DNA from 3 places in the Bradyrhizobium sp. CCBAU 45394 genome. Region 3 is predicted to be linked to each of the others. Evidence: riboswitches for the same ligand, from Rfam matches in the RefSeq annotation. Region 3 holds a riboswitch; each other region holds the start of a gene.
What was found. A riboswitch is a leader RNA that binds a small molecule or an ion and turns the genes downstream of it on or off. The one in region 3 is predicted to bind cobalamin.
Positions count from the first base shown of each region.

Region 1 (11,391 bases), on a different contig from region 3:
CGCCGGCACGCCCGCGCGGGCTGCGCAATGCGCAGCGCACAGCGCCAGCGTCACCAGCCACGGATTGGCGATCGCCGCGAGCGCGCTCCAACGCAGGCCGAACGACAGGATCAGTGCGCAGGCGCCATAGGTCCCGATGCGGCTGTCGCGCATGATCTCGAGCTTGCGCTCGCGCGTGCGGCCGCCGCCGAGCCCGTCGGCGGTATCGGCAAGCCCGTCCTCGTGCAGCGCGCCGGTGATGAGGGCGGTCGTGGCCAGTGCGAGCAGGGCGGCAAGGTTCGGCGTCAGTCCGAGCCGGCTGGCGATCTTGTAGACCAAGGCGCCGGCAAGTCCGACCAGCAGTCCCGCGACGGGCAGCGCCCAGGTCGCGCGCGCGATGGCGCCGTCGGCCGCAGGCTTTGACGATCCGACCGGCAGGAGCGTGACGAACGACGCCGCCATCCTGAGATCGGCGATGACGTCCCGGATCGTTTCGGTGCGAGGGATCATTTCAGCTTCATCGGCAGTCCGGCGACCACGAACTCGACCTCGTCGGCAACGCCGGCGAACGTCTGGTTCATGATTCCGGCAGCATCGCGATAGGCGCGCGCCAGCGCGTTGTCGGGCACGATTCCGAGGCCGACCTCATTGGTGACCATGATGACCGGACTGCGCAAGCGAGGGAGAACCTCAGCGAGATGCGTGACCTCGCGCGACCAATCGCGCTCGGAATGCAGCAGGTTGGACAGCCAGAGCGTCAGGCAATCGACCAGTCTCGCGCCGCCGCCCTCGGTCTCGACCAGGGCCTGCACAAGGTCGAGCGGCACCTCGCGCTCGATCCAGTCGGCTCCGCGTCGCGCGCGGTGCTTTGCGATGCGGTCCTCCATTTCGGCGTCGAGCGCCTCGGCTGTGGCAATGTACACAGGCCGCCCGGGAAAGGCCTGCGTGCGCGTCTCCGCACGCCGGCTCTTGCCCGATCGCGCTCCGCCCGTGATCAAGATGACGGCCATAAAAGTCTCCTGTCGGCCAGCACTAATCACCAAACGGGGCCAAAGACAAAGCCGAAATCAGGCGGCCAGGGGCTTGCGCTCGGCCGCCGTCTTGCGCAACAGGGGCGGAGCGAGACGGGAGATTTGTGTGGGCTTTGCGGGTGCGATGGCGGTGGCGATGGCGGTGGATGCCCTGTTGGGCTGGCCGGCCCCGCTGTTCGCACGGATCGGCCATCCCGTGACCTGGCTCGGCCGCCTGATCGCGGCCATCGACACCGCCTGGAATCGCGGGTCCGATCCGCCGGCGCTGCGCCGTGCCGCGGGCATTGCCGGAGCGTTCCTTGTGATCGCGGTCTCGGCCGCACTCGGCTGGGCGCTTCAGTCGTTGCTCCCCTCGGGCTGGATCCAGATCGTGCTGGCGGGGGTCCTGGCCTGGCCGCTGGTCGCGCTGCGCTCGCTGCATGATCATGTTGCCGCCGTTGCCGCACCTTTGCAGGCCGGCGACATCGCCGGCGCGCGCGACGCGGTCTCGCGCATCGTCGGCCGCGATCCTGCGGCGCTCGATGAAGCCGGCATCGCGCGCGCGGCGATCGAGAGTCTTGCGGAAAACGCCTCCGACGGCATCGTGGCGCCCGTGTTCTGGGGCGCGCTGTTCGGCCTGCCCGGCATTTTGGGTTACAAGGCTATCAACACGCTGGACTCCATGATCGGCCATCGCAGCGAGCGACACGAAGCCTTTGGCTGGGCGGCGGCGCGGATCGACGACGTCGCCAATTTCATTCCGGCGCGGCTGACCGGGTTTCTGTTCGTGCTGCTGGCGCCGCACAGGGCGGAAGCATTGTCGTGCACGACGCGCGATGCGCGCCGGCATCGCTCGCCCAACGCCGGCTGGCCGGAAGCGGCGATGGCGGGCGCGCTCGGCGTGCGGCTCAGCGGTCCCCGGATCTACCACGGCAGCGTCACGAACGAGCCCTGGCTGAACGAAGGTGCGCGCGATCCGCTCGCCGCCGATATCACGCGGGGGTTGACGATCTACCGCCGCGCCATGCTGCTGCTGGCCGGCGTCCTTGCGATCCTGGCTTTCGCGTGAAAGAACGGGACATGCGTGAGCACGGCGGAAATCTCGATCTGGCCCAGCAGCGTTTTGGCGGACGCGCGGAGGACTGGATCGATCTCTCGACGGGGATCAACCGGCTGCCTTATCCGGCGGGCGAGGTGAGCATGCGCGCGTGGAGCGCGCTGCCGTCGCGTGCCGAGATCGATGCCTTGCATCAGGCGGCGCAGCACGCCTACCGCACGAGCGCGGCGCTCGTCGCGATGGGCGGCGCGCAAGCCGCAATTCAATTGCTGCCGCAGCTTGGGCCGCGCGGCCGCGCCCGCATCCTCGCGCCGACCTATAACGAATATGCCGGAGTCCTGTCGGCTGCGGGCTGGGATGTCCTGGAGGTCGGCGATCTCGAGGCACTGGTGGGCGCGGATCTCGCCATCGTCGTCAACCCCAACAACCCCGATGGCCGGTGCCATACGCCGCAGGATTTGCTGGCACTGCTGCCGCGCGTCGGCCGTCTCGTCATCGACGAGAGCTTTGTCGACGCCGTTCCGCAGCTGTCGCTTGCGCCGGAAGCGGATCATCCGGGGCTGCTGATCCTGCGCTCCTTCGGGAAGTTTTATGGTCTGGCCGGCCTGCGGCTTGGGTTTGCACTCGGTAGCGCGGCGGACATCGCCAGGATTGCGGCGATGTCGGGGCCATGGCCGGTCTCGGGGGCTGCGATCGCAATCGGCTGCCGCGCATTGCGTGATGATGCCTGGGCGGAGTCCACGTCAGCGCGGCTTGTGCGCGACTGTGCCCGTCTCGACGACATGGCGCGAGCGCAGGGCTGGCGGTTCGTTGGCGGCACGCCGCTGTTTCGTCTCTACGAGACGCCGGATGCGCTGGCCGCGCAGGAGAAGCTCGCGCGCGGCCAGATCTGGTCGCGCGTCTTCGCGCAGAAGCCGACATGGCTGCGGCTCGGACTTCCGGGCAGCGAGCCCGAATGGACGCGCCTCGCCGAGGTCCTAGCGCGCTAGCGAAAGCAGGCCTTCGACGTCGAGATGCTTTTCGATGTGATCGGCGAGCGCATCGAGCGCGCTCTCGACCCTGCTGTGATAGGGCTCGTCGCCTGCCGGGATGTCGAGCTTGGTCAAAAACGCTTTCCGGAAATCATCCGACGTGAACAGGCCGTGCAAATAGCTACCCTGTACGCGGCCATCGCTGGAGATTGCGCCTTCAGGCTCGCCATTCAGTTTGGCGAACGGACGGGCGCGATCGGGCCCGTCGGTGCGGCCGCTGTGGATTTCGTAAGCCTGGATCGGCTGGTTGGTTGCCGCATGCACGGCCGTGACCCGTGTCAGTGTTTTCTGCGGGCTCATCACCGTTTGCACATCCAAGAGCCCGAGGCCCGGTGTGTCGCCGGCAGGGCCTTCGATCCCGTCGGGGTCGGCAACGCTGCGTCCGAGCATCTGATAGCCGCCGCAGAGGCCGAGCACGTGGCCGCCGCGGCGATAATGCGCCAGGAGATCAATGTCCCAGCCCTGCGCGCGCAGGAAGGCGAGGTCGCCGCGGGTGGATTTGGAGCCGGGGATGATGACGAGACGCACATCGCCGGGGATCGCTTCACCCGGCCGCACCATGACGAGATCGACGCCCGCCTCGAGCTTGAGCGGATCGAGATCGTCGAAATTGGCGATCCGCGACAGCGCAAGGCAAGCGATCTTGCATTGGCCCGGCTTTCGCGCATCACTCAGGCCCAGCGCGTCCTCGGCGGGCAGCTCGCCGGCGCGCGCAAACCAGGGCAGCACACCAAAACCGCGCCAGGCGGTCTTTGCTTCGATCAGCTTGTAGCCGTCATCGAACAGCGTGGGATCGCCGCGAAATTTGTTGATGACAAAACCCTGGATCATCGCGGCATCGTCGGGGTCGATCACCGTCTTGATGCCGACGAGCTGGGCGATGACGCCGCCACGGTCGATATCGCCGATCAGCACGACGGGCACGTCGGCCTTGCGCGCAAAACCCATGTTGGCGATGTCGGCCTTGCGCAAATTGACCTCGGCGGGGCTGCCGGCGCCTTCGACCAGCACGAGATCGGCGCGCGCCTTCAACCGCTCAAAGCTCTCCAGCACCGCGCCCATCAATGACGGTTTCATCGCCGCGTATTCGCGCGCCCGCGCGGTCGCGATGCGTTTGCCGTGGACAACGACCTGCGCGCCGACATCGGTCTCGGGCTTCAGGAGCACCGGGTTCATGTCGGTGTGCGGCTCGACGCCGGCGGCGAGGGCTTGCAGTGCTTGGGCGCGGCCGATCTCGCCGCCGTCGACGGTCACGGCGGCATTGTTCGACATGTTCTGCGGCTTGAAGGGAAGCACGCGCAGCCCACGCCGCGTGAAGGCGCGCGCAAGGCCGGCGACGATGAGCGACTTGCCCACGTCCGAGCCGGCCCCCTGGATCATCAATGCGCGCGCCATCGCGTGTGTCTTCAGAACTCGACGCCGGCTTGCGCCTTGATGCCGGAGCGGAACGGATGCTTGACCAGCGTCATCTCGGTGACGAGGTCGGCGATCTCGATCAGCTCGTCCTTGGCATTGCGCCCGGTGAGCACGACATGTGTCATCGCAGGCTTTTGCGTCGTCAGGAACTCGACGACCTCAGCGATATCGAGGTAGTCGTAGCGCAGCGCGATGTTGATCTCGTCGAGCACGACCATGCGCAAGCTGGGATCGAGAATCAGCTCCTTGGCCTTCTCCCAGCCGGCGCGCGCAGCGGCGATGTCGCGGGCGCGGTCCTGCGTCTCCCAGGTGAAACCTTCGCCCATCGCGTGGAACTGGCAGAGATCGCCGAAATGGCCGGTGAGGAGGCGCCGCTCGCCTGTATCCCAGGCGCCCTTGATGAACTGCACGACCGCGCAGGGGAAGCCATGGGCGACGCAGCGCACGATCATGCCGAAGGCGGAGGAGGACTTGCCCTTTCCGGCGCCGGTATGGACGATGATGAGGCCCTTCTCGCCGCTCTTGGTCGCCATGATCTTGTCGCGGGCGGCCTTCTTCTTCGCCATTTTCGCGGCGTGGCGGGCATCGGTTTCCTCGGCCGTTTGGGTATCCGGTTCAGGCGTCATCGGACGGGGTCCTTCGGCTTGACAAGAGGCGGCCAGGGGCAAATGGTGGCCCGGCGTTGGTTCCTGTCCTATGACAGGCGAAGAGGGAATGCGATAGGGTCCGAATCGGCAAGATTTGGGTCCAAAATGCAGCCGCCCCCGCGACCGTGACCGGAGAGATGCCCGAGGCCACTGATCCCTGACGGGATCGGGAAGGCGGGGATCGAAGGGCAAAACCCTGCTCCGCAAGCCGGGAGACCTGCCAGCGCGGACGATTTTGGACCGGCGGACGGGGTGTTCCGCGACGGGGAAGCGGACCCTCGCAAGACCGGTTCGTGGGCCTCTTCGCCTCCCGCTGTTTATTCTGGAAGAGGCGATGAGCGTCACACTTCACGTCTGCATTACCTGCCGTGCCGGCGAGACGCTTGGCGAGGGCGAAGTCACGCCGGGCAAGCGCCTTCACGGTGCGATTGTCGACGCCGGCGTGCCCGATGGTGTCACTGTGGTTCCGGTCGAATGCCTGTCGGCATGCAGCCAGGGCTGCTCGGTGGCGCTCAGTGCGCCCGGCCGCTGGTCCTATGTCTATGGCCGCCTGTCGGACGCCAACGCGCGCGACGTGATCGCAGGCGCCGCCGCCTATGCGGCCGCGCCCGACGGCCTTGTGCCCTGGCGCAGCCGTCCCGAGATCTTCCGCAAGCAGTCGCTTGCGCGCATTCCCCCCATTGCCGTCGTGCCGGAGGCCGCCGAATGAACTCGCTCGCAAAAGTCCCGGTCACGGTGGTCACCGGCTTTCTCGGCTCCGGCAAGACGACGCTGATCCAGCATTTGCTCGCCAACCCCAACGGCAAGAAGCTCGCGGTGCTCGTCAACGAGTTCGGCAGCGAGGGCGTCGACGGCCAGATTCTGAAGTCCTGCGCCGATGCCAATTGCCCGGAGGAAAACATCGTCGAGCTCGCCAATGGCTGCATCTGCTGCACCGTTGCCGACGATTTCATCCCGACCATGGAGCTGTTGCTGGCGCGGCCGGTGAGGCCCGATCACATCCTGATCGAGACCTCGGGCCTGGCGCTGCCCAAGCCCTTGCTTAGGGCGTTCGACTGGCCGGAGATCCGTTCGCGCATCACCGTTGACGGTGTGATCGCGCTGGCCGATGCCGAGGCCGTCGCCGCCGGCCGTTTCGCGCCGGACCCGGCCGCAGTGGAAGCGCAGCGGGCGGCGGACGAAAATCTCGATCACGAGACGCCGCTGTCGGAAGTGTTCGAGGACCAGATCGCCTGCGCCGACATCGTGCTGCTGACCAAGGCCGATCTTGCCGGCCCGGCGGGACTCGAAGCGGCCAAGGCTGCCATCACCGCCGAGATGCCGCGCCGCGTGCCGATGCTTGCCGTTACCGACGGCGCGATCGATGCGCGCGTCATCCTCGGTCTCGGTGCCGCCGCCGAGAATGATCTTGCCGCGCGCCCGTCGCATCACGACGGCGAGGAGGAGCATGAGCACGACGATTTTGCGTCCGTCGTGATCGATCTTCCGGAAGTCGGCGACGTCGATGCGCTGGTCGCCTCGGTTCAGCGCCTGGCGCGCGAGCAGAACGTGCTGCGTGCCAAGGGTTACATCGCGGTCGCGGGCAAGCCGATGCGCCTGCTGCTCCAGGCCGTCGGCGAGCGCGTGCGTCACCAGTTCGACAAGCCCTGGGGCGCGCTCGCGCGGCAGTCAAAGCTCGTCGTGATCGGCGAGCACGGCGATATCGACGAGGCCGCGATAAGAGCGGGACTTGGTCTTTCAGGATCTGGCATCTGATGCACGTCGTCTTCCGCGAGAGCCGCGGTCTCGAGGAGACCGCGACGCCAAGGGACATCGGCCAGGACCCGGCCGATCTCGTGGTGCTCTCGTATTCGGATTCCGATCTTGCCGCGTTCGCGGCCGGCTGGCGGCGTGGCCGCGACAGCCTGCCGTCGCTGCGGCTCGCCAATCTCGCCGAACTGCGTCATCCGCTTTCGATCGACACCTACATCGAGCGCACGCTGGCCCAGGCACGCGGCATTCTGGTCCGCCTGATCGGCGGCGAGTCCTATTGGCCCTACGGTCTCGCGGCTCTCCAGCAACTCGCGCAGGCGCGCGGTATCGTGCTCGCCGTGCTGCCGGCCGACGGCCGCGACGACACGCGGCTCGATGCATACTCAACGCTGCCTGTCTCGACGCTGCGCCGGCTCAAGGTGCTCTGCGACACCGGCGGTCCGGTCGCAGCGCAGGCCGCGATTGCGCAACTTGCGCTGGCCTCGGGACTCTATGCCGGTCCGGTCGTCGGCGAGACGACCGTGCCCGAGATGGGCTTTTACGAGCCCGCGCGCGGTGTCATCGCCGTGCCGACCGCCGGCGAGGGCAAGCCTCGCGCGCTGGTGACGTTTTATCGGTCGTACCTGACCGCCGCGGACACCGGTCCGGTCGATGCGCTGATTGCGACGCTGCGCGAGAAGGGATTTGACGCCTATGGCGTGTTCGTCACCTCGCTGAAGGCCGCGGGCGTCGCGGACTGGCTGCGGCTCCAGCTCGTGGAAAATCCTCCGGCCGCGATCGTCAATGCGACCGCGTTCTCCGCGATCGGCGACGACGGCACGACACCGTTCGATGCGGCATCGTGTCCCGTGTTCCAGGTCGCGCTTTCCACCGCGCGGCGCGAGGACTGGGCGGAATCGCTGCGCGGCCTGTCGCCCGGCGACCTCGCGATGCATGTGGTGCTGCCCGAAGTCGACGGCCGCCTGTTTGCGGGCGTGGTGAGTTTCAAGTCGGCTGCGGAACGTGATCCCGACCTGCAATTCTCGCATCTTGCCCATCGCCCGGATCCGGAGCGCGTGAAGGCCATCGCCGCGCGCGTCGCGGCCTGGCAGAAGCTCGCGGTGAAGCCGGCCGGCGAGAAGCGGCTGGCGGTCGTGCTGTCGAACTATCCGGGCCGCCCGCACCAGATCGCGCACGCAGTGGGTCTTGACGCGTTGGCCTCGGTCGAAGCCTTGATGTCCGATCTTGCGGGGACCGGCCTCGATGTCGTGCCGGTCCAGGCTCTCGGTGAGACGCTGCTGAGGCGGCAACTCACCTGGAGCGTCGCCGAATACAGCGCGGCGCTCTCGCGTCTTCCGCAATCCTTGCAGGATGATCTCGCGCAAGCCTGGGGCGCGCCGGAGAGCGACCCGAGCTGCCGCGACGGCGCGTTCCACTTCGCCGCGATCCAATGCGGCAAGTCGATCATCGCGGTTCAGCCGGAACGCGGCGATGCAACCACGCGCGACGCCGACTATCACGATCTCGCCCGCACGCCGCGGCATGCCTATGTCGCGTTCTATCTCTGGCTCCGCGAGCAGGGCTGCGATGCTGTCGTGCACATGGGCGCGCATGGCACGCTGGAATGGCTGCCGGGAAAATCCGTGGCGCTGTCATCGAGCTGCTGGCCGGAAGCCCTGATCGGTGATCTGCCTGTCATCTATCCCTTCATCGTCAACGATCCCGGCGAGGCCGCGCAGGCCAAGCGGCGCATCGGTGCCGTCACCATCGGCCACCTGCCGCCGCCGCTCGAAAAGTCCGCCGTGCCGGATGGCCTGCGCAGGCTCGAACAGCTCCTCGACGAATATTCGACGGCCGATGGTCTCGATCCCGCCCGCCGCCAGCGGCTGATCGCCGCGATCCGGGACGAAGCCCGCGTGGCCGGACTGGAGGACGATCTCGGCCTCGATGCATCGGCAGCGCCAGCCGAAGCGATCCCGCGGATCGACCGCTTCGTCTGCGATCTCAAGGAAAGCCAGTTCGGCGACGGCCTGCACGTGTTCGGCCGCGGCGCCTGCGGCGAAGCGGAGCGGGACGCGCTGCGTGCCGCACTTGCGGGCCGGCGCATCGCGCCGGGGCCGTCGGGCTCGCCCTATCGCGGGCGCCAGGACGTGCTGCCGACGGGACGCAATCTGTTTGCCGTCGATCCGCGCGCCGTGCCGACGCCGTCGGCGCATGCGCAAGGCATCAAGCTCGCGGAAGAGCTGCTTCGCCGCCACTTGCAGGATCACGGCGACTGGCCGAAAGGCCTCGTGGTTGATCTCTGGGGCTCGGCGACGATGCGCACCGCCGGCGAGGAATTCGCGATGGCGCTGCATCTGGCGGGACTTGCGCCGCGCTGGGATCACGCCTCCGGCCGCGTCACCGGCTATGACATCATCGCGCCGGCCGAGCTCGGCCGTCCCCGCATCGACGTCACGCTGCGGCTGTCGGGCCTGTTCCGCGATGTCTTCTCCGGCCTCGCCCAGTTGTTCGAGGCGGCGGCCGAGGCGCTCGCCGCGCGCGAGGAGGAGGGCGACGAGAATCCGTACCGACACCGTGCGTCCCGCGTGTTCGCGCCGCGTCCCGGGCAATACGGCGTCGGCCTCTCGGCGATCCCTGATGCCTTCACGGCGGAGACGCGCGATGCGGCCGGCGAGGCCTGGCTGTCGGCGTCGTCCTGGGCGTTCTCCGCCGACGGCGAGATCAAGCCCGATCGCGCCGGCATCGAGAAACGGCTCGCGTCGGCCGATGCTTTCGTTCACGTCCAAGACTTGCCGGAAACCGATCTTCTGCTCGCCGCCGACTATGCCGCGCATGAAGCCGGCGTTGCCGCGGCCGCAGCACATCTCGGCGCGGCGGGACCATCGCTCTATCATCTCGACGCGACGCGTCCCGATCAGCCGCATGCGCGCACGCTGACGGAGGAGATCTCACGCGTGGTCCGCGCGCGCGCGGCCAATCCGGCCTGGATCGCCGGCATGATGCGCCATGGTTTTCGCGGCGCCGCCGAGATCACCGCGACACTCGAGCACATGGCCGCCTTCGCCCATCTGGCCGGCGCCGTGCCGCCGCATCTGTTCGATCTCTACTACGATGCGACGCTCGGCAACGACGACGTCCGCGCCTTCATGGCCCGCGAGAATTCCGCGGCGCTCGCCGCGATGGAGACGTGCTTCACCCGTCTGCATGAGGCCTCACTCTGGCGAACGCGTCGCAATTCGATCGCGGCAGCGTTGCGGGAGGCGTCATGAGCGCGGCCATGGTCAAGGGCTGGTGCCCCGGCGCGCTGCGGCCGATGCAATCGGGTGACGGGCTCGTGGTTCGCGTGCGCCCGTTCGGCGGCCGGCTCGATGCGGCGCAGATCTCGGGACTGGCGCATCTGGCCGAACGCCATGGCAACGGCCTGATCGATGTCACCAGCCGCGCCAATCTCCAGATCAGAGGCGTCAGCGAAGGCAGCCACCGGCTGCTGCTCGACGGTCTTTCGCAACTGGCGCTGCTCGATCCCGACGCCGACACCGAATCCCGGCGCAACATCCTGGTGACGCCGTTCTGGCGCGCGGGCGACGAGACCCAGGCGCTTGCCGCCGAGCTCGAGGAGGCGCTCGAGAATAGCGTGCTCGCGCTTCCGACGAAATTCGGCTTTGCCATCGATGACGGCACTTCGCGCGTGCTCGCCGGCGATTCCGCGGATGTGCGGATCGAGCGTGATGGCGCCGGCGGACTGCTGGTGCGGGCCAATGGCGCCAGCCTCGGCCGTTCCGTCGGACGCGGCGAGGCTGTGACCGCCGCCCTCGCGCTCGCAACCTGGTTCGTGACATCAGGCGGTGCCCGGGACGGGCGAGGGCGGATGGCGGCGCATCTTGCCGCCGGCGCAGCCCTGCCTGGCGCGTTGCGCGGCGAGGCCGAGCCGGTGCCGATCATGGCTGCGGCGCGCCCCGGTCTCTATCCGCAGGGCGCGATGGTCGGCGTCGCCTTCGGGCAAATGCCGCATGCGACGCTCAGCCAGTTCGCCGGCTGCGGACATGCCCTGCGCATGACGCCGTGGCGGATGGTTCTGAGCGAAGGCAAGCGGACGATGCCGTCCACGGCCGGTCTCATCACCGAGGCCTACGATCCGGCGCTGCGTGTCATCGCCTGCAGCGGCGCGCCGCGTTGCCGCGAGGCGCATGCCGATACCCGCGCGCTGGCGGCAGCGCTCGCGCCGAACATCGGCGCGGCCGCGCGACTTCACGTCTCCGGCTGCGCCAAGGGCTGCGCTCATTCTGGTGCGGCCGCGATCACGCTGGTCGCGACCGGCGCCGGCTTCGATCTCGTGCGCGGCGGTTCGACGCGCGACGAGCCCATCCTGCGCGGCTTGAACCGCGACGACATCGTCGGCAATCCCTCCATCCTGATGGGAGGGCACTGATGCCGCATGCCTACGAGACCGACGGCGCGGCGATCTACCGGCAATCCTTTGCGACCATCCGCGCCGAGGCCGATCTTGCCCGCTTCAC
Region 1 covers NZ_LBIX01000172.1:234,415-245,805, forward strand. The annotation lists gene cobS (adenosylcobinamide-GDP ribazoletransferase) at 1-489, opposite strand, end outside; gene cobU (bifunctional adenosylcobinamide kinase/adenosylcobinamide-phosphate guanylyltransferase) at 486-989, opposite strand; gene cbiB (adenosylcobinamide-phosphate synthase CbiB) at 1,117-2,058, shown strand; gene cobD (threonine-phosphate decarboxylase CobD) at 2,070-3,035, shown strand; gene WN73_RS30680 (cobyric acid synthase) at 3,024-4,472, opposite strand; gene cobO (cob(I)yrinic acid a,c-diamide adenosyltransferase) at 4,484-5,119, opposite strand; cobalamin riboswitch at 5,160-5,379, shown strand; gene WN73_RS30690 (DUF1636 family protein) at 5,475-5,849, shown strand; gene cobW (cobalamin biosynthesis protein CobW) at 5,846-6,895, shown strand; gene cobN (cobaltochelatase subunit CobN) at 6,895-10,143, shown strand; gene cobG (precorrin-3B synthase) at 10,140-11,303, shown strand; gene WN73_RS30710 (precorrin-8X methylmutase) at 11,303-11,391, shown strand, end outside.
Region 1: another riboswitch for cobalamin. It lies ahead of WN73_RS30690 (DUF1636 family protein); the one in region 3 lies ahead of WN73_RS40690 (TonB-dependent receptor).

Region 2 (8,462 bases), on a different contig from region 3:
GGCCGCGCGATCATGATCACGGGCAGGCCGAGCGTGCGGGCCGCGTCGATCTTGGCGCGCGCGCCATCGCCGCCGGAATTGCGGGCGACGATCCATATGACGCCGCGCGTACGCAGCATCTCCAGCTCGCCATCAAGCGTGAACGGTCCGCGCGACACGATCACGTCAGCCGGGAAGGGCAGCGGCGCTTCGGGCGGATCGACGAAGCGCAGTGTGTAGGCGTGCTGCGGTTTATTCCCGAACGGCGCGATGTGCTGGCGGCCGATGGCGAGGAACACGTTTGCCGGCGACTCGGGCAGAGCGGCGACCGCTGCATCGACGTCGCCGACCTCGATCCAGTTGTCACCGGGTGTTTTAGCCCAGGGGGTGCGTTCGAGCGCGATCAACGGCGTGCCGGTTTCCGCGCATGCCGCGACGGCGTTGCGGCTCATCTCGGCAGCGAAAGGATGCGTCGCGTCGATCACATGCGTGATGCCTTCACGGCGAATGTAATCGGCAAGGCCGCTCAGGCCGCCGAAGCCGCCGATGCGGGTCGGCAGCGGCTGGTCGGCAGGCGCACGGGTGCGGCCGCCATAGGAATAGACGGCATCCATGCCGGTGCGCGCGATCTCCGCCGCGAGCTGGCTCGCATCGCTCGTTCCGCCCAGAATGAGGGCGCGTGTCATGGCTGATCCCTGGCTGACCATCATCGGTATCGGCGAAGATGGCCTTGCCGGGCTGTCGGACGCAAGCCGAAAGGCGCTGCGTGAGGCCGAAACCGTCTTCGGCGGCGAGCGTCATCTCGCGCTTGCCGGTGTGACCGGGCGCGGCCACCCGTGGCCGGTGCCGTTCGATGCGGAGGTCGTGCTCAGCCGCCGCGGCCGGCCGACCGCGGTGCTGGCCTCCGGCGATCCGTTCTGGCACGGCGCCGGCGCAAGCCTTGCCGAGAAGCTTGAGGCGGGTGAGTGGGTCGCACATTCGGCGCCGTCGACATTCTCGCTCGCCGCTGCGCGGCTCGGCTGGCGTCTTGAATCCGTCGTCTGCCTCGGTCTCCACGCCGCGCCCTTCGAGCGCCTCGTGCCACACCTTGCGCCTGGCGCGCGCATCATTTGCCTCGTGCGCGACGGCAAGGCCGCAGGCGACCTTGCAAAGTGGATGGGCGAGCGCGGATGGGGCGCCTCGGAATTCTGGACTCTCGCCGCGCTCGGCGGGCCACGCGAAAGCATTGCGGAACATCGTGCCGATGGTTTTACTGGCGATCTCGCCGGAAACCTGGTCGCGGTGGCCGTGGAGGCGAAGGGAGCTCAGGGCATTCCTCGCAGCGCGGGACTTCCCGACGATCTCTTCGCTCATGACGGCCAGATCACCAAGCGGCCGGTGCGTGCGCTCGCGATTTCGGCGCTGGCACCACGCCCGGGCGAACGGTTGTGGGATATCGGCGCCGGATCGGGTTCGATCTCGGTCGAGTGGGCGCTTTGCGGCGGGACGGCGACGGCAATCGAGATGCGCGAGGCTCGCGCCGCGAATATCCGCAGCAATGCGGCGGCGTTCGGATTGGCGCATCGGATCGCTGTTGTCACGGGCCGTGCGCCCGAAGCTCTCGCCGGGCTGGACGCGCCGAATGCTGTCTTCATCGGCGGTGGTCTCGATAGCGCGATGTTCGACGCTATCTGGTCGCGCATCGGGGCAGGCACACGGCTCGTTGCACATGCCGTGACGCTGGAGACGGAAGCGCTGCTTGGCGAACTGCACCAACGCCACGGCGGCGAGTTGATGCGGGTCGAGATCGCCCATGCCGGCCCGCTCGGCCGCTACCGGTCCTGGGAGGCGGCGCGTCCCGTGTTGCAGTGGAGTGCGGTCCGATGAAGGTCGCCGGGCTCGGATTCAGGGAGGATGTCACGCTGGCCTCGTTGCGAGAGGCGCTGCTGGCAGCGGGCGGCGCAGAAGGCCTTGCGGCGGTGGCGACCGTCAGCGACAAGGCCGATGCAGAAGCGCTGCAGCAGCTCGCGCGCGAATGCGGTGTGCCGATCAAGGCGGTATCGCCCGAGGTGCTGGCCGGCATCGACACGCCGACGCAGTCCAGGCTCATCGCGGAAAAGTTCGGGACCGGATCGGTCGCCGAGGCCGCGGCGCTCGCCGCGGCCGGCCCTCGTGCGCGATTGATTGCGACGCGGGTGGTCTCGCAGGACCGCACCGCGACGGCCGCGATCGCGGAAGGAGACGGCGCATGACGGTGCATTTCATCGGTGCCGGGCCGGGCGCTCCCGATCTGCTGACTTTGCGCGGGCGCAATCTGATCGCCGCCTGTCCGGTCTGCCTCTATGCCGGCTCGCTGGTGCCTGAGGGCGTGCTGGCGCATTGCCCGCCGGGCGCGCGGATCGTCAACACCGCGCCGTTGTCGCTTGACGAGATCATCGCGGAGATCGCCGCCGCGCATGCGGACGGCAAGGACATCGCGCGGCTGCATTCCGGCGATCTCTCGATCTGGTCGGCGATGGGCGAGCAGCTCCGCCGTCTCCGTACGCTTGACATTCCCTTCACCGTGACGCCCGGCGTTCCGTCTTTCTCGGCCGCCGCCGCGGCACTCGAGGTGGAGCTGACTTTGCCGGGGCTCGCTCAGACCGTGGTGCTGACGCGTACGCCGGGCCGCGCCAGTGCGATGCCCGAAGGGGAGAAGCTCGCCGCTTTCGCTGCGACCGGTGCGACACTCGCCATCCATCTGTCGATCCATCTGCTCGACCAGGTGATTGCGGAGCTGCTGCCTCACTACGGCGCGGATTGCCCGGTCGCCATCGTCTGGCGCGCGAGCTGGCCGGACCAGCGCATCGTCCGCGCCACGCTTGCGACGCTCGATGCCGCCGTCGGCGCCGAGATGGAACGCACCGCGCTCATTCTGGTCGGCAAGACGCTTGGCGCCGCGGATTTCGACGAGAGCCGCCTCTATGCCGCCGACTACGACCGCCGCTATCGGCCGGTCGGCGCCGAGCCACGCTTTCCGGAGGCCTCCTGATGCCGGCAGGGCTCGTCATCTCCGCGCCCGCCTCCGGCGTCGGCAAGACGACGCTGACGCTGGCGCTCGCGCGCGCCTGGCGCAATCGCGGACTGAACGTGCAGTGCTTCAAGAGCGGGCCCGACTATATTGATCCCGCCTTCCATGCCGCTGCGACGGGCCGCGCTTCCGTCAACGTCGATAGCTGGGCGATGGATCGCGGGGGAATCGCGCATCTCGTCGGCCGCGGCGCCGACGCCGATGTCGTGCTTGCCGAGGGCTCGATGGGTCTGTTCGACGGCGTCGCCGCGCGTGGCGTCTCCGGCACAGGCGCCACCGCCGACATTGCGGAGATGCTGGGCTGGCCGGTGCTGCTGGTGATCGATCCCTCGGGACAGGCGCAGACGGCGGCGGCGATCGCTGCGGGTCTTCGCGACTACCGACCGGGTGTGCGCCTTGCCGGTGTCGTGCTCAATCGTGTTGCCAGCCCGCGCCATGAAGACCTCGTACGGCGCGCGCTTAACGACGCCGGCATCGCCGTGTTCGGCGCGCTGCCGCGCCATGCCGAGATCAGCCTGCCGAAGCGGCATCTCGGCCTGGTGCAGGCCGAGGAGCAGGCGGAGATCGGAAAACTGATCGACGAGGCCGCGCGTTTCGTCGCCGAGCATGTCGATCTCGATGCGGTGCTGCAATCGGCGGCCGCCTGGGCGCTGCAACCGGCTGCGAACGGCCTGAACGTGACGCCGCCCGGGCAGCGCATTGCGCTTGCCCGCGATGCGGCATTCTCATTCGTCTATCCGCATATGCTGGAAGCCTGGCGCGCGGCTGGTGCCGACATCTCGACCTTCTCGCCGCTTGCCGATGAGGCGCCCGACGCGAGCGCCGATGTCTGCTGGCTGCCCGGCGGCTATCCCGAGCTTCATGCCGGGAAGATCGCCGCCAACGCGCGCTTTCGCAGCGGCTTGCGCGCCTTCGCCGAGACACGACCGGTGCACGGTGAATGCGGAGGCTATATGGTGCTCGGAACCGCTTTGACCGACGCCGACGGTGTCCGCCATGAGATGGCGGGCCTGCTCGGCCTGGAGACGAGCTTTGCCAAACGCCGCATGCATCTGGGCTATCGTCTCGCCGAACTCGCCGCACCGATGCCGGGACATAGCCCCGGCGCGCGCCTGCGCGGCCACGAATTCCACTATTCGACGATTGCCGCCCAGCCCGACATGCCGCTCGCGGTGGTGCACGACGCGACCGGTGCGGTCATCGCCGAGACCGGTTCGCGCCGAGGCAATGCCACCGGCACGTTCTTCCATCTGATCGCGGAGGACCGGTGAGCGGTTTTGTCTCCTTCATCTCCGCCGGTCCCGGCGACCCCGAGCTTCTCACGCTCAAGGGTGCCGCGCGGCTGCGCGAGGCCGATGTCGTGCTTTATGACGACCTCGCGTCCGGCGCGATTCTCGATCTCGCCCGTCCCGGCGCCAATCTCGTTGCGGTCGGGAAACGGGCCGGGCGGCCCTCGACCAAGCAGCATCACGTCAACCGCCTGCTGGTCGATTATGCCGCGACTGGCGCGCGCGTGGTGCGGTTGAAGTCGGGCGACGCCGGCATCTTCGGACGGCTCGAGGAGGAGCTCGAAACGCTGCGCGCGGCCGGCATCGGCTACGAGATCGTTCCCGGCGTCACTTCGGCCTGCGTGGCCGCTGCGCAAGCCGGCATGCCCCTGACGCGGCGCCACACCTCGCGCCGGGTGCAGTTCGTGACCGGAGCCGACGTCACCGGCGAGCTGCCGCAAAACCTGAACTGGGCGGCGCTGGCCGATCCGGAGGCGACCACCGTGGTCTATATGGGCCGCCGCACCTTTCCGGCGCTTGCCGCAAAATTGATCGCGCACGGCCTCGCGCCGACCACCCCGGCGCTGTTCGCCGAATCCCTCGGCCGCCCCGACGAGCGGCTGGTCCGCACCACGATTGCCGAGCTTGCCGAGCAGCTTGCGCGGGGCGGGGCTGCCTCGACGGCCGCCGTGATCCTGTTCGGCGCACTGGCGGGAGAATACCCGTCATGACGGCGACCGCCGCCGTTCGGCCCTTGACGCAGGCTGCGTGAAAGGGGCACACAGGACAAGCATGGTGCTCGAGGTGGCGCAAAGCGCCGGAGCATAATCGGGAATGGGGATGGGCGGACCCAGTTGCGGCGCCCAAAACCCCAGCCGCCCCCGCGACTGTAAGCGGTGAGGGGCTCCGAACCGCCACTGGATCGCAAGGTCCGGGAAGGCCGGAGATCCCCAGTGAACCGCGAGCCAGGAGACCGGCCGTGCATGTTTTGAGGCCAAGGCCGTCGGGTGTGACGGCAGGAAAGGACTGAGCCATGCATATCGAACCCGGGATCGTGACGGGCGCCAAGCTCGTGTTGAGTTACGCAACCGGCATCGCCGCAGGCGGCGTTGCGCTGAAGCTCGCGGCCGAGACCGTGCGCGAACAGGGCATCACGTCGTTCGCGGCGCGGACCCTCGCCACCACCGGCCTCGTCTTCACCTTCTTCGAGATCTTGCCGCACTTCCCGGTCGGCGTGTCCGAGGTGCACTTCATCCTCGGCTCGACCTTGTTCCTGCTGTTCGGTGCTGCCCCCGCGGCCTTCGGCCTCGCGCTCGGCCTGCTGTTCCAGGGCGTGCTCTTCGAGCCGGCCGACCTGCCGCAATACGGCATGAACGTCACCACGCTGCTGGTGCCGCTGTTCGCGATCCAGGCGATCGCCACGCGGATCATTGCCCGCAACACCGCCTATGTCGATCTCAGGTATCGCCAGGCGCTGGCGCTTTCGACGACCTATCAGGCCGGCGTCATCGGCTGGGTGGCGTTCTGGGCGCTCTATGGCTCCGGTTTTGCTATGACCAACCTCGTCAACATCGCGACCTTCGCGGCCTCCTATGCGCTCGTCATCGTGATCGAGCCGCTGGCCGATCTCGCCGTGCTGGCGCTGGCGAAGTCGCTGCGCGGCGTCACCGCGCCCGGCCTCGTCACCCCGCGCCTGCACAACGCGGCCTGAGAGACAAGCGAAAGGGCGGCCGTGATGGCCGCCCTTCGCGAACGCGATGCTCACGCTCTCCCTGATAGGCATCGGTTGCGGCGATCCCGAGCAGCTCACGCACGCCGCGACCCGCGCCATCAACGCGGCCGATCTCGTCCTGATCCCGCGCAAGGGGAGCGCAAAGTCCGATCTCGCCGATCTCAGGCGGACGATCTGCGCGGATGTGCTGACCAGCGACAAGACGCGCATCGCCGAGTTCGATCTTCCCGTGCGCGACGCAGGCGAGGCGGACTACCGCAAGGGCGTCGACGATTGGCACGATGCGGTCGCCGCGAAATGGTCGCAGACCATCACGAGCCATCTCGAAGGGGATGGCAGGGTCGCGCTGCTAATCTGGGGCGATCCGTCGCTCTACGATTCCTCGCTGCGTATTGCGCGCCGGCTCGATCCCTTGCCGACAATCGAGGTCATCCCCGGTATCACGTCGATCCAGGCGTTGTGCGCGGCGCATGCGCTGCCGCTCAACGACATCGGCGAGCCCTTTCTGGTCACGACAGGCCGCCGCTTGCGTGAAGGCGGCTGGCCGGTAAGCGCAGACACCGTGGTCGTGATGCTCGATGGCGGCACGGCGTTTCAGTCGCTCGATCCGGCCGGGCTCCAGATCTGGTGGGGTGCCTATCTCGGCATGCCCGATCAGATCATCATGTCCGGCGCGCTGGCCGAGGTGGGCCCGCGCATCGCCGCGCTGCGGCAGGAGGCGCGCGAGCGGCACGGCTGGATCATGGACTGCTACATTCTCAAGCGCAGGCCGTAAGCGAGGCAGCATGCTCCCCGAATGGGTCTACCATAAGTGCCCCGAAATCTCCGCGGTCCATCGCGAGGCGGCGATCGTGCGGCAGGCGCAACTGACGAAGCCGACCGGCGCGCTCGGCCGGCTCGAGCAGCTCGCGATCGAGCTCGCGGGCCTGCAAGCGACCGAGCAGCCACGCGCGGCACGCGTGCCGATCATCATCTTCGCGGGCGACCACGGCATCGTTGCGCAAGGCGTGTCGGCCTATCCGCAAGCCGTGACCATCGCGATGATGGCGAACTTCGCCTCGGGCGGCGCCGCGATCTCGGTGCTGGCGCGTGAGTTGGGTTCGCACCTGGAAGTCGTTGACGCCGGCACGCTGGCGCAAGACGAGATGATAGGCATCGTCACCGACAAGCCGCGCAGCGGCACGCGCGATTTCAGCGTCGAGGCTGCGCTCACGCCTGCAGAGCTGGCCTTCGCCTTCGAGGCCGGCGAGCGTGCGGTTGCGCGCGCGGCAGCCGGCCAGCCCGATCTTCTGATCTTCGGCGAGATGGGCATCGGCAACACCACGACCTCGGCGGCGATCGCGGCGAGTCTGCTCGGCGTGAGCGCCGAGGAGATCGCGGGCAGCGGCACCGGCGTCGATGCCGCCGGCCGTGCGCACAAGGTGCGCGTGATCGATGCCGCGATTGCGCGTCATGGCGTTGCGGCTGCATCGCCCGAAAAAATCCTGTGCGCCGTCGGCGGCCTCGAGATCGCGGCCATCTGCGGGGCCATCATCGCGGCCGCGCAGCGCCGCATTCCCGTATTGATCGACGGCTTCATCGTGTCGGTCGCGGCGCTGGCGGCCGTGCGCCTCAATCCGTCGTGCCAGCCTTTCCTGCTGCCCTCGCATCAATCGGCGGAGCAGGGGCATCGGCTGGTGCTCCGGGCACTGAACGTGCAGCCGCTGATCAGCCTCGATCTCAGGCTCGGCGAGGGATCGGGCGCCGCCATCGCGCTGCCGCTGGTGCGATCGGCCTGTGCGCTTCACAACGGCATGGCGACGTTCGCGCAGGCCAATGTGCCGGATCGCCCGGCCTGATCGGGCTCACACCACGCGCTGATTGACCGACACGACGCGCCAGCCGATCGCGAGCCGGTCGATCCTGGTGAGCGACAGCGGATCGATCACGAAGCGCAGGGCGGCTTGCGGCGCAAGATCCAGCGCGATGCACAGTGCGGCGCGGATTGTGCCGGAATGCACGACGAGCGTAGCTGGCCCGGCTCCGATCCGTGACAGGCCCAGGTGGACGCGCGCGACCTGATCTTCGAAGCTTTCGCCGCCCGGTGGTCTCAGGTGCGCAGGGTCGCTCCAGAATTGCGCGTAGGCTTCGCCGCCGCTCGCGGCGAGTTCGTCATGTCGCCGGCCGGTCCAGTCGCCGAAATCCTGTTCGCTGAAGTTGCCCACCAGATCCGGTTCGAGCCCCAGCGCGCGCGCCGTCTCGACCGTGCGCCGCGACGGGCTGGCATAGCTCGCAGAGTCCCGCGGCAGGCGCTGCCGCAACGCCTGCAGTTGCGCGCGATCGCCGAGATCGGCGGGCGCGTCCGGCGCGTGAATCGTCCCCGCGACGCCGTCGACGGGTGCATGGCGTATCAGCCAGAGGAAGGTCTCGCCTTCCATGCTTATCTCCAAGGAAG
Region 2 covers NZ_LBIX01000172.1:247,869-256,330, forward strand. The annotation lists gene WN73_RS30725 (cobalt-precorrin-6A reductase) at 1-665, opposite strand, end outside; gene cbiE (precorrin-6y C5,15-methyltransferase (decarboxylating) subunit CbiE) at 664-1,845, shown strand; gene WN73_RS30735 (cobalamin biosynthesis protein) at 1,842-2,210, shown strand; gene cobM (precorrin-4 C(11)-methyltransferase) at 2,207-2,989, shown strand; gene WN73_RS30745 (cobyrinate a,c-diamide synthase) at 2,989-4,299, shown strand; gene cobA (uroporphyrinogen-III C-methyltransferase) at 4,296-5,027, shown strand; cobalamin riboswitch at 5,078-5,292, shown strand; gene WN73_RS30755 (energy-coupling factor ABC transporter permease) at 5,330-6,007, shown strand; gene cobF (precorrin-6A synthase (deacetylating)) at 6,054-6,803, shown strand; gene cobT (nicotinate-nucleotide--dimethylbenzimidazole phosphoribosyltransferase) at 6,814-7,866, shown strand; gene WN73_RS30770 (histidine phosphatase family protein) at 7,873-8,445, opposite strand.
Region 2: another riboswitch for cobalamin. It lies ahead of WN73_RS30755 (energy-coupling factor ABC transporter permease); the one in region 3 lies ahead of WN73_RS40690 (TonB-dependent receptor).

Region 3 (11,666 bases):
ATGGGCGTACGGATCTCATGGCTCATCACGGCGAGGAAGTCGGACTTGGCGCGGCTCTCGGCCTCGGCCTTTTCCGCGCGCCAGCGCTCGGTCACGTCGCGGCCGAAGCCGCGATAGCCGAGGAACTGGCCGTCGCGGTCGTAGGCCGGCTTCGCCGTCAGCGACCACAGCCGCGCCTCGCCGCCGGCAACGACCTTGAGGTTCATTTCGTGCAGCGGCTCGGCATGTTCCATCAGGCCGACGATGTTGTAGGCCGCGCTCTTGTCCTCGGGGCAGAGCATGTCGAGCACGTCAGCGAAATGCGAGCCCTTCAGCAGCGGAAGCGGCAGCTGCGCCACATCGGCGAAGCGCTCGGGCACGTCAACCAGGTGTCCCTCGGCGTCGGTCTGCCACAGCCAGTCGCTGGCGTTCTCCTGGAAATCCTTCAGCAGCAGCGAGATGATCTCGGTCTGACGCTCGAGCTCGAGCTGGGCCTTGAGATTGCCGAGGAACAGGTTGCCTTGCGAGACGATGTTGCGCGCCATGAAGAACGCGAACAGCAGCAGGAACCCCGCGGTCACCAGATACGGCCCGGCGCCGCACAAAAGCAGCGCGCCGGCGCAGCCGACCGTCATGGTGGCGAGATAGACGAGGCCGGCGCGCGGGAAGGTCGAGAGCGTGAAGGCGCCGCCGGACATCACGCCGACCATCAGGCAGGCCAGGATCAGCTGACTGGTCGGCTCGATGTGGCTGAACACCGCGAGTGGCAGCGTGCCCCAGATCGCGGCGAGGAAGAAGGCCTGCCGCAGCATGTGCCGTGCGGCGCGGGGCGAAGCCTCCTGCGGCGGGTTCCGATGCGACCGCCGCCACGAACGTACCGCGAGCGAGGCGGTGGCGGCCAGCGTCAGGCCCCAGATCGCGAGGAAGCCGTTCCAGCCCCTGCCCCAGAACAGGATCAGCACAATGGCGACGTTGAGCATGGTGACGGCCATCGTCACCGGGATCAGCTGCGTCACCGCGTCGATCTGCTTGGCGCGGATTCGGCCGAACTCACGCTCGCTGAGATCGGCGGTCAGGCCGTCCTCGATCTCGAAGCCGCCGAGCCAATACAGGAACGCGCCGACCAGTCCGTCGCGCGGTTCAGCCTGTTGTGAAGTTTCGACCCGCCATCCCATCCGTGGAACCTTTTCCGTATCAATGGCCTGCGGTCCGCTTAAGCCGGGTTAATTTTGTGGGAGATTTTGCGGCGTCCTTGACGGGGGCGTTTGCATTTTGTTCTAACGGGTGCCCCTGCCCGGAGCCGTCGAAATGCCCATCAGAGTAGCCACCTGGAACGTCAACTCGGTCCGGCAGCGGATCGACCTGCTCCTGACCTGGCTGAAGGAGTGCCAGCCGGACATCGTCTGCCTCCAGGAGATCAAATGCGTCGATGAGGCCTTCCCGCGCCTGGAGATCGAGGCGCTCGGCTACAACGTGGTCACGCACGGGCAGAAGACGTTCAACGGCGTCGCCCTGCTCTCGAAGCTCCGCTTCGACGAGACCAAGTCGGGGCTGGCCGGCGACGACGAGGACAGCCATGCCCGCTTCCTCGAGGGCGTGGTGACGCTCAAGCACGGGGTGCTGCGCATAGCCTGCCTCTATCTGCCCAACGGCAACCCGGTCGGGACCGAGAAATATCCCTATAAGCTCAAATGGATGTCGCGACTTCTTGAATATTCGAAGGAGCGCCTCAAGACCGAGGAGCCGCTGATCCTCGCAGGCGACTTCAACGTCATCCCGCATGCCCGCGACGTCCACAATCCGGCGGCATGGACCGAGGACGCCCTGTTCAAGACGGAGACGCGGGAGAGCTTTCAGTCCCTGCTCGGCCTCGGCCTGACCGATGCCTTGCGGGCCGTCACCGACGAGCCGGGCCTCTACACCTTCTGGGACTACCAGGCCGGCGCCTGGCAGAAGAACCATGGCCTGCGCATCGACCACCTGCTGCTGTCGCCGCAGGCCAGCGACCGGCTCGCCAATGTCGGCATCGACAGCTATGTGCGGGCTTGGGAGAAGCCGTCGGACCACGTGCCGGTATGGGCGGATCTGGATCTCGAGGCGGCGTAACGCCGCCTCTTCGGGATCACTCCCGGCGGCCCTGCACCCACTGTTCCAGCATTTGCAGGCACATGGCGCGGTCGTCGTCCGAGGCCTTCGCGAAGGCGCGATTGTAGCTTTCCTTGATCCAGGTCTCTTCGCTGCCGGCGCTGTCGCGCGCCAGCGTCAGCCACATCAGGCCGCGGGCGGCCTGCCGCGGCAGGCGGTCGCCGTTGAACAGCATCTGGCCGAGCAGCGCCTGTGCCTCGTGCTGGCCCTTCTGCGCGGCGAGCCCGAGCCAGCGCGCGCCATAGCGGAAATCCTCGCGCGAGGCGTCCGGCGTCTTCAGATACAGCCGGGCAAGATCGTACTGCGCGTCCGCATTGCCGAAATAGGAGGCGGCATAGGAGAACATCTCCCGCGCCCGGTCCTGGTCCGGCTTGATCTTCGAATTCGGGATGCCGCTGAGGTAGTAGCGGCCGAGCGCGACGAAGGCATTGGCCACGATCTGCGCCTGAGGCGCCGAGGGACTGTCCTCCGCATGCGCGTTGGCGATCCGGCTGAAATATTCGAAGGCGCGCACGTCGTCCTGGGCCACGCCGTCGCCATTGGCGTACATGCGGCCAAGTTTCCACTGCGCGATCGGATGGCCGCCCTCGGCAGCATATTGCAGGGCGCTGAGCGAGGTTTCCTGGGTCGCTGGCGGCACCTTGCTGCGCACCGCACCCGCGGCCCCCGGCAAGGTGGTCACGACCGGGATGGTCGCGTCCTTCTGGTTGACCGGCGCGCCGTCGAAGGCGAGCGCCGGCACGGCCAGCGCACTGACCCCCAACACAAACGCAACAATGGCACGCCTAGATGTCCGCATAGCACTGTTTCTCGTGCGCACCGCCCGGATGGGTGACCGCCCCCCCGACCGCTGGTCCAACCTGCTGAGCATATTTCCAGAGCGCGCCCGTCGTGTGGTTAGTCGCGCGAGCGCTCCATTTGGTCTTGCGCTGGGCAAGCTCCTGGTCGCTCAATTTTACGTTAAGGGTGCCGGCGACCGCGTCGATCTCGATGATGTCGCCATCCTCGAGCAGCCCGATCGGGCCGCCGATGGCGGCTTCCGGCCCGACATGGCCGATGCAGAAGCCGCGGGTGGCGCCGGAGAAGCGGCCGTCAGTGATGAGCGCGATCTTGCCGCCCATGCCCTGCCCGGTCAGCGCCGCGGTGGTCTGGAGCATTTCCCGCATGCCGGGGCCGCCCTTGGGGCCCTCGTAGCGGATCACGATGACTTCGCCTTCGCGGTATGTGCGGTTCTGGACGGCCTCGAAGGCGTCCTCTTCCCGGTCGAAGCAGCGTGCCGGACCGGTAAACCTCAGGTTGGACATTCCCGCGACTTTCACGATCGCACCTTCTGGCGCCAAATTGCCCTTCAGACCCACCACACCACCGGTGACGGTGATCGGCTTGTCTGCCGGGTGCACCACATCCTGGTGCGGATTCCACTTCACGCTCTTGAGGTTTTCGGCGATCGTTCGACCGGTGACCGTAATGCAGTCGCCGTGGAGAAATCCGTTGTCGAGCAGCGTCTTCATCAGAAGCGGGATGCCACCTACTTCAAACATGTCTTTGGCGACATAACGGCCGCCCGGCTTCAAATCCGCGACATAAGGTGTCTTTTTGAAGATTTCGGCGACGTCAAACAGATCGAACTTGATGCCGCACTCGTGCGCGATCGCCGGCAGGTGCAGCGCAGCATTGGTCGAGCCGCCGGAAGCCGCGACAACGGCTGCGGCATTCTCCAGCGCCTTGCGGGTGACGATGTCGCGCGGCCGGATGTTCTGGGCGATCAGCTCCATCACCTTCTCGCCCGCGGTCATGCAGAAGGCGTCGCGGATTTCATACGGTGCCGGAGCACCGGCCGAGTAAGGCAGCGCAAGGCCGATGGCTTCCGAGACGGTCGCCATGGTGTTGGCCGTGAACTGCGCGCCGCAGGCACCCGCCGAGGGGCACGCCACGCGCTCGATCTCGTCGAGATCCTCGTCCGACATGGCGCCGACCGAGTGCTTGCCGACGGCCTCGAACATGTCCTGCACGGTGACCTGCTGCCCGCGGAAGTTGCCGGGCAGGATCGAGCCGCCATAGATGAAGATCGAGGGCACGTTGAGGCGAACCATCGCCATCATCATGCCCGGCAGCGACTTGTCGCAGCCGGCAAGGCCGACGAGGGCGTCATAGGCATGGCCGCGGACGGTCAGCTCGACGGAATCGGCGATGCATTCGCGCGACGGCAGCGAGGAGCGCATGCCGTCATGGCCCATGGCGATGCCGTCGGTCACGGTGATGGTGCAGAATTCGCGGGGTGTGCCGCCGGCATGCGCGACGCCCTTCTTCACCGCCTGCGCCTGGCGCATCAAAGCGATGTTGCAGGGCGCGGCCTCGTTCCAGCAGGAGGCGACGCCGACGAAGGGCTGGTGGATCTGCTCCGTCGTCAGACCCATGGCGTAGAAGTAGGACCGATGGGGCGCGCGCGCAGGGCCTTCCGTCACGTGACGGCTCGGCAGCCTCTGCTTGATGTTGGTCTTTGCGTTCATCGCAAACCAGTTTCCCCGGCCAACCCTTTCAGACCCGAAAAATCAGACCCAAGATTTGAATCGACCTTGGGATTTCCCGTTCGCCTCGAGGACCGCCGCTGCCCCTAAAACATTCGAGCAATTTTATTCATGTTCGGGTGTGGCTAAAAAGCGGCGGTGATGCGAACGGCTGACGATGAGGGCTTAATCCGGAAGGAGTGTTGCGTGGATGGCACATTCGTTACCGGGAAGACACGGATCGGCCTACTGGGATACCCCCGCGAAGATGACAATCCACAACCTGAGATTTCCAGGCGGGTACGACGCGCCCGATCACGCACCACACCTTGGAGTGAGTCGCTGTCGACATCACCAAGCCCGCCATCCCCGGCAGTGGACACGCACTCTCCACATGGTCGTGGCGAGCGCAGCGAAGCAGTCCAGAGTCTTTCCGCTGACGGATTCTGGATTGCCTCGCTGCGCTCGCAATGACGGAGCGAGATGCATCGGCGTCATCCTCCAACTCGCATCGTAAATCGCAGACACGCCTTCGCATCCTCGCGGCGGATTTCGCCCGAGCTTTGCTTGATCGCTCCACACTCCCAATCGAGAGGGCGCAGGGAAGGCCGGGTGCCCGACGGCACCCGCGGTCTGCTGCGCGAAAGCAAGCGCAGAGAAACCGCACAGCAGCATACAGGTGTAGCCAATCCCTCGGCCTTCCCTGCGCAGTGGTTGGACGGCTTATGCCGTGCTCTCCCGGGAGCCGAGTTCGTTCTGGCCTCCCTCACTCTCGCGAAAGTCGCCGGCACCGCGCCGGTTGACGCGACTGCCGCATCCGCAAGAGCTTGACCGTAGCAACGCCGGCCAGGACCCCACGGTTTTGCCGTACGCACGGCCCGCCATTTCGCCGCAGTTTTCCCAGCCCTGTCGACGGAGCCGGAAACTTACAGGCGAGACGAACCTGACAGCGTCGCTCATCCAGCACGAAGTCCTGGGCTCACGGAGAGCAATCCGCCCTGCCCTTGGCCTCTCGTACCCGACGCTGCCGCGTCCACCGCAAGCCCGGCTCGCGACACGTGACGACACAAGATCGCCCCTCAAGATCAAGCCGGGATGGGCAACACATACGGCAAATCAGAATTTCGGCAAAGTGGAATATTTTTGCGCAAGCGGATTGACCGACCGCGGGGGTGTTTTGCCCGTCGGGCAACGCAAGATCTCGTAGCCCGGATTTCACTGCGCTCCCATCCGGGGCTTTCAGAGGGCCGCTCAGGCCGACATCGCGCCCTTGCGCCCGAACGGATCGACCAGGCGGACGATCTCGCAGGCGGCGACGAGGCCGGCGAGCCAGACGGCGCCGGTCAGTCCAATCCGCGCCACGATGGCCGCGGTGAAGGCGCCCTCTCCGCCGAGGACCGGCGTCGCAGCGAGCAGCACGAGCTCATAGGCCGCGTAGGCGAGGACGAATGTGATCGCCAGCATCAGGGGCGTGCGGCCATGCGCCAGCGCACGGAGCGCGGCGGAGGAGGCCGCGGTCGCGACGAGTGCAGCAGCGCCAATGACAATGCCCCAGGCGATCGTGCTGCCGGCAACGGGATAGTGCAGCACGCCGAAGCCGATGCTCTGGTTCACGAGCCACGCGCCGCTGACGACGAGCAGTGCCGGCCGCAGCGGCAACATCGCGGCCGCGACGACCGCGAAGGCCGCAAAGGGCGTTGCGCAGGCGAGCGCAAGACTTGCGAGCGCGCATGACACCGCCAGCAGCGCAAAGCAGAACATCGATGCAAGGCGCGGCGCGACCGGATGGAGCCGGAAACGGTCGGCGTAAGGCGGCAGGGTGCTGAGAGCCATGAGTGATCTCCTTCTTTTCGAATTCTAGTCCATTCGGGGGCCTATGACAGCCCCCGTCGCGGTCAGAGCCTTGATCAGAAATTGGCGCCGGCCTTGAGCAGATAGGTGCGGCCGGGCAGCGGATAGGCACTGAAGCGGCCGTCCGTGAAGGTGCTTGCGATCGCATAGTCGTAGTAGAGCGCGTTCAGCACGTTGTTGACGCTCAAAGACCAGAAGTAGCGCTCGTACTGACCGCTGAGCTTGAGGTCGATCGTGCCATTGGCTGGGATCGGCCGCTGTGTTCCCGCCTGGTCATTGTCCATGCGCCGCTCGCTCCAGAAGCGCGCGGTGGCGTCGAGCACCACATAGTTCTGCCAGATGTTCCAAGTGACGCCTGCACTCGCGGTGTAGCGCGACACCAGCGGCACGTCGTTGCCGGCCCAGACGCCCTCGCGAAACACGGCCCTTGTATAGGCCATGCCGGAGCGCAGGAGCAGAGAGCCGTTGACGCGATAGGACAGGCTGGTCTCCGAGCCGTAACGACGGGTCGGATCGAGGTTGGTGTTGTAGAACAGGATCGGACTGAAGTGGATCTCGTTGGCGAGGTCCATCAGATAGAGGCTGCTCTGCAATTGCAGCCCGCCTCCCTTGATGCGCAGCCCGCCCTCAACATCCTGCGAGGTCTGGGTCTTGAGCTGGAAGGTTTGCGGGATCGGCGCGAAGGTAAAGGGATCGAAGGACGGCCCCGACGACACACGCTCATCGACATCCGGCGTGCGGAATGCGCGCGCAGCGCGGCCGAACAGCGAGACCATGTCATTGAGGCGATGCTCGGCACCGAGATGCAGCGCATATTGGGTCTCGTCGCTCCTGAGCGGGAGCGCGCCGATGTCGGTGTTGAACGGAGCTGCGGCGTCAAAATGATCGCGCGCCGAGAGACTGACGCTCTGCACCCGCACGCCATAGGAGACGTCCGTCGTCGGCGCCACACCCAATGTGTGCTGAAAATAGCCCGCAACCGTCTGCTGCCTGAGATCGTAATTGTGCCAGGGCGCAAGCCCCTGGCCGGCGCCGCGGTTCTGCTGAAAGCTCGCATCGTAATAATCGAGGCCGGTCAGCAGTTGCGACGGCATCCCCAGCAGCAAGCCCTTCACGCTGAGCCGCGGCGTGATCGACCATGTCGTCAGATCGGCATCGACATAGGTGGACGTGAACAACGCGGGAACCGGCGCTGGGCCGGAGAAGAACGCGCTCTGCTGCTTCTTGTCGCGCACACCGCCGTCCACGATGAGATCGATGCCGTTGGCCAGGGTGTTCGTGAAGCCGGCCGTCGCGCCAAAGCCCTGCTGGTTGGCGTAGTTGAAGGGTGTGCTGGTGCCCCGTCGGTTGGTCGCGAGCTCGTCGACGCCGATGGACGGATCGACGGTGCGGCCGCCCGGCAATCGCAGCTCCTGATTGTCGCCGGTAACGGTGACGAAAGCAGTCAGGTCTGATGTCGTGTAGTTCAGGTTGCCGACGCCATTCTCCTGGACAAGGCGATTGTTGTCGCGGTAGCCGTCTGTCTTGACGGCATTGCCGTAGAACGAGGTCGACCACGGACCGGAATTGAGCGACGTCGAGACATTGCCAAGCCTGGTGTCGAACGAGCCGAAGCCGGCCTCGATGCGCGCGGCAACGGGCGGCCCGCCGACGCCGTTCCTGGTGATGATGTTGATCACGCCGCCGACCGCATTGTCCCCATAGAGCACCGCGCCGGCATTGCCGCGCGTGATCTCGATACGCTCAATGGAATTGAGCGGGACAGTGGAGAGGTCCACCTGCGCGATGTCGATGTCGTTCAGCCGCCGCCCGTTGATCAGCACCAGCGAATTGGCAGTGGCAAACGCGCCGAAGCCGCGCAGGTCGACGCTGGTCTTCGCGCCGATCTGGCCGCCATAGAGCGTCGTGATCTGGGCACCCGGGACTTGCGTCGCGATGATCTCGGCAAGCGTCTGCGAGGGCGCATGTGCGATATCCGCGGCCGTGATGACGGTCGCGGCGGCCCCGACGATGCCTCCGTTGCCGGCGACCGCCTCGTCGCCGGAGCCGGACGAGCCGGCGCCATTGCCTGCCGGCGCTCCGCTCGGGGCTCGCAGCCTCGCCGTGTCGCCATCGCCGATCGCCCTGGCGCGTGTGCGGTTCTGATCGTCGGGCCTGGTCACTTCGACCGGCGGCAGCTGCTCGGCGGCGGCTTGCTGCGCGAAAGCTGTGGGGAGATCGATCGCATGGAGGAAAACGGCAGCAACGATGCCGGCGCGAAGGCGCCTGGCGGCAGAGACAATACGGGACACAGTTGTAACCTCGGCATGACGTCAGTGGCACGTCACAGCGAACGAGGCTTTACGGCGGAGCAATCGATTGCTCCGGTGAAGCTAATGCCTGTACTCCCCGACCGACATCTTCGCGTGTGACCACGGCTGACGGCAGGTCTCCTGGCTCGCGGGTCGTTACCTTACGTCGCCTTCCCAGGACCGAGATTCCCAGTGGCATATGACGAAAGATTCACCGCTTACAGTTGCGGGGGCAGCCGTGGCGTTGGGACAATCCCGGCGTTGGGACAATCTCGCACCACGTTCCCTTTTGATCTCCGTGCGGAGAACCGTCACCGATCAATCTACGAGGCGGCCGTACGGAGAGTCAATCGACCGGTTGAACGATGAGCTGCAAACGCGAGGCAAACACAATCAGTCAGGCTTCGGCACCGCGCGCGTCGTGACCACCGCCCGCTCACCGGCATCGACAAGCTGACCGATGCCGGTTCGGCCCGCGAGCGCGCAGCGGACGATGTTCTCGGCGACCGACCTGCGGAACCCATGATCCTCGCCCCTGGGCCGATTGCGGCAAATCCGATCCAGCGCCAGCTTCATGTTGATCCGTGTACGGGTGTCGAAATGCGCGCTGATCATTCGCCCGGCCTCGATACGTGATGTTGGGGCGGAAACGCCCGACGATCGCCCGTGTTCCGACACGGGATCGCGCAATAGAGCGGCCGCCTACGCCCGCCCTCTCTGGCGCTGTGCCTGAGCCCAGGCCACCGTGACGTCGCGCGGCGGGATGTCGATGCGCCGGATCGGCGTCAATTCGCCCGAAGCGGAGATGATCGCGGTCTCCTCGCGGCGACAGCGCGGACACACGAAGCGGACCTCGCTCGGGGACGTCGACCAGCTCGAGCGTTTGACGTTGGCCGCCATCGGCCACGCGTCGCACTGCGAGCACGACACCAGAAACCGGCCGGGATCGAGCATACCCATTCCATCCGACTCCGCGTCCTGCCTGCTCCTACCAATGATTATGTCAGGTGAATCGTTCCGGTGCCCCGACACCGTCAACCCCTCAATGCCCAAGAGGGCCGGCGATCCCGGCCCCCAAGCTTCTGCAAACCGCTGGCCGCTCAGTGCGCGCCCTTGAGCGTGCAGGACGTGGTGCAGGTGACCGTGTTGCCATGGTCGCATGCCTTGCAGGCGGCCACGCACTGGTTCATGTCGCGGGGGTTGTAGGAGCTGTAGTTCCGCACGGGGCAGGCTGCGGTCGAGCCGGTGATGTCCTGCTCCTGGTTGCAGGCCGCTGTCATGAGCGCGAGGATGAGGACCGCAAGCAGACGCATGGGATTGCCCCGAAAAAGCACCGGCAAAGCAACATCAGCGAGACACGTTGCATTGCAGCGAGTCCCGGCATTCCCACTGCGAGCCATCGCGAATCGCGACGCTCGCTCCCGTCAAAGGATGCGTGCCAAATGTTAAGAACGGATTGCAGCCGCCTTCAGGCCGCAGCGCTGGTCGCGACCGCAGCCCGCGTCTCGCGCGCAAGCTGATAATAGTGCTCGGCGAGCTTGAGATAGAATTCGCGCTTGGTGCTGTCGGTGGCGAGCTTGGCGATCAGCTCGCATTCGGCCGTGAGCGTCTCGAACCGTTCCAGCCTGTCCTCAAGTTCTGTCATCGGCGTGTCCCCATCAAACGCCTCAAGGACGATCAACCTAAGCCTGGGAAATAGGTCACGGCGAACATCGTTATCGAGTAGAAACAATTTTTCCCGCGGCGGCTTACTTCTGCTCCAGCCGCCAGGCACCGTCCCACCTCTCGTCCGGCGGATTGACCTCGAACTGCGCGATGCGGGCGAGCAGCGCGCGCGAGGGACCGTCGCCGGGGACGGCTTCGAGCGCCGCGTTGAAGGCGGCGCGGGCCTCGTCGAAGCGGCGGGCGCGATAGGCGGCAAGACCTTCGGCATAGAGCGTGCGCAAGCCGTCCTGCGCGGCGGTGAGCACGCCGGCCCTCGCCATCACCTCGAAGATCGCCTGGGGCGCGCTCTGGCCGGCGACCGCTAGACGATCGATCTCGCGCAATTCGAGGCGCTCACCGACCGCATCCGCCGTCGTCTGCGAGATCAGGATGCGGGTGCCGTAGACCTTGTTGACGGCCTCGAGCCGCGAAGCGAGGTTCACGGCATCGCCCATCACGGTGAAGCTCATCATCAGCTCGGAGCCGATGCTGCCGGTGAGGACCTCGCCGGTGGCGATGCCGATGCGCAGGTCGCAGGGCACGGGCATGGCGCGGATGCCGAGCAGATCGGGCAATTGCTTCTGCAGCGCGGGCACCTGGTCGGCCATGTCGATGGCGGCACAGCCGGCAAGGAGTGCCGGCTCATCCTCCTCGATGAAGGGCGGGCCCCAATAGGCCATGATGGCATCGCCGATATATTTGTCGATGACGCCGCGATTGCTCCTGATCGGGGCCGACATCACCGTAAAATAGTGGTTCATCACTTTTACGAGGCCGCGCGGGGTCATGCCCTCACTCATCGAGGTGAAGCCACTCATGTCGCAGAACATGATGGTCATCACCCGGCGCTGGCCGTCGATGGCGACCTCGGGCCGTTCGATCAGGCCCTGCACCACCTTGGGATCGATGTAGCGGCCAAACGTCTCGCGGATGCGCTCGTTGTGGCGCAACTGCTCGATCATGCGGTTGAAGGCGGCCGCGAGCTCGCCGATCTCGTCCTGGGTCGAGACGGCGATGGTCTTGTCGAACCGCCCCGCCTCGACCTCGCGGGTGCCGGCCAGCAACAGCCGCACCGGCCGCGTGATGCCGCCGGACACCAGCAGAGCGAAGGCAAATCCGACGATCGCGGCGAGCAGGGTCACGATGCCCGACACGATGATGGCCTGGCGCTGGTGGCTCATCACCTGCG
Region 3 covers NZ_LBIX01000176.1:677,310-688,975, forward strand. The annotation lists gene WN73_RS40665 (ATP-binding protein) at 1-1,154, opposite strand, end outside; gene xth (exodeoxyribonuclease III) at 1,288-2,085, shown strand; gene WN73_RS40675 (tetratricopeptide repeat protein) at 2,102-2,923, opposite strand; gene ilvD (dihydroxy-acid dehydratase) at 2,910-4,634, opposite strand; gene WN73_RS40685 (hypothetical protein) at 5,883-6,464, opposite strand; gene WN73_RS40690 (TonB-dependent receptor) at 6,539-8,773, opposite strand; cobalamin riboswitch at 8,888-9,101, opposite strand; gene WN73_RS40695 (hypothetical protein) at 9,167-9,388, opposite strand; gene WN73_RS40700 (hypothetical protein) at 9,476-9,733, opposite strand; gene WN73_RS40705 (hypothetical protein) at 9,874-10,086, opposite strand; gene WN73_RS40710 (hypothetical protein) at 10,242-10,418, opposite strand; gene WN73_RS40715 (adenylate/guanylate cyclase domain-containing protein) at 10,522-11,666, opposite strand, start outside.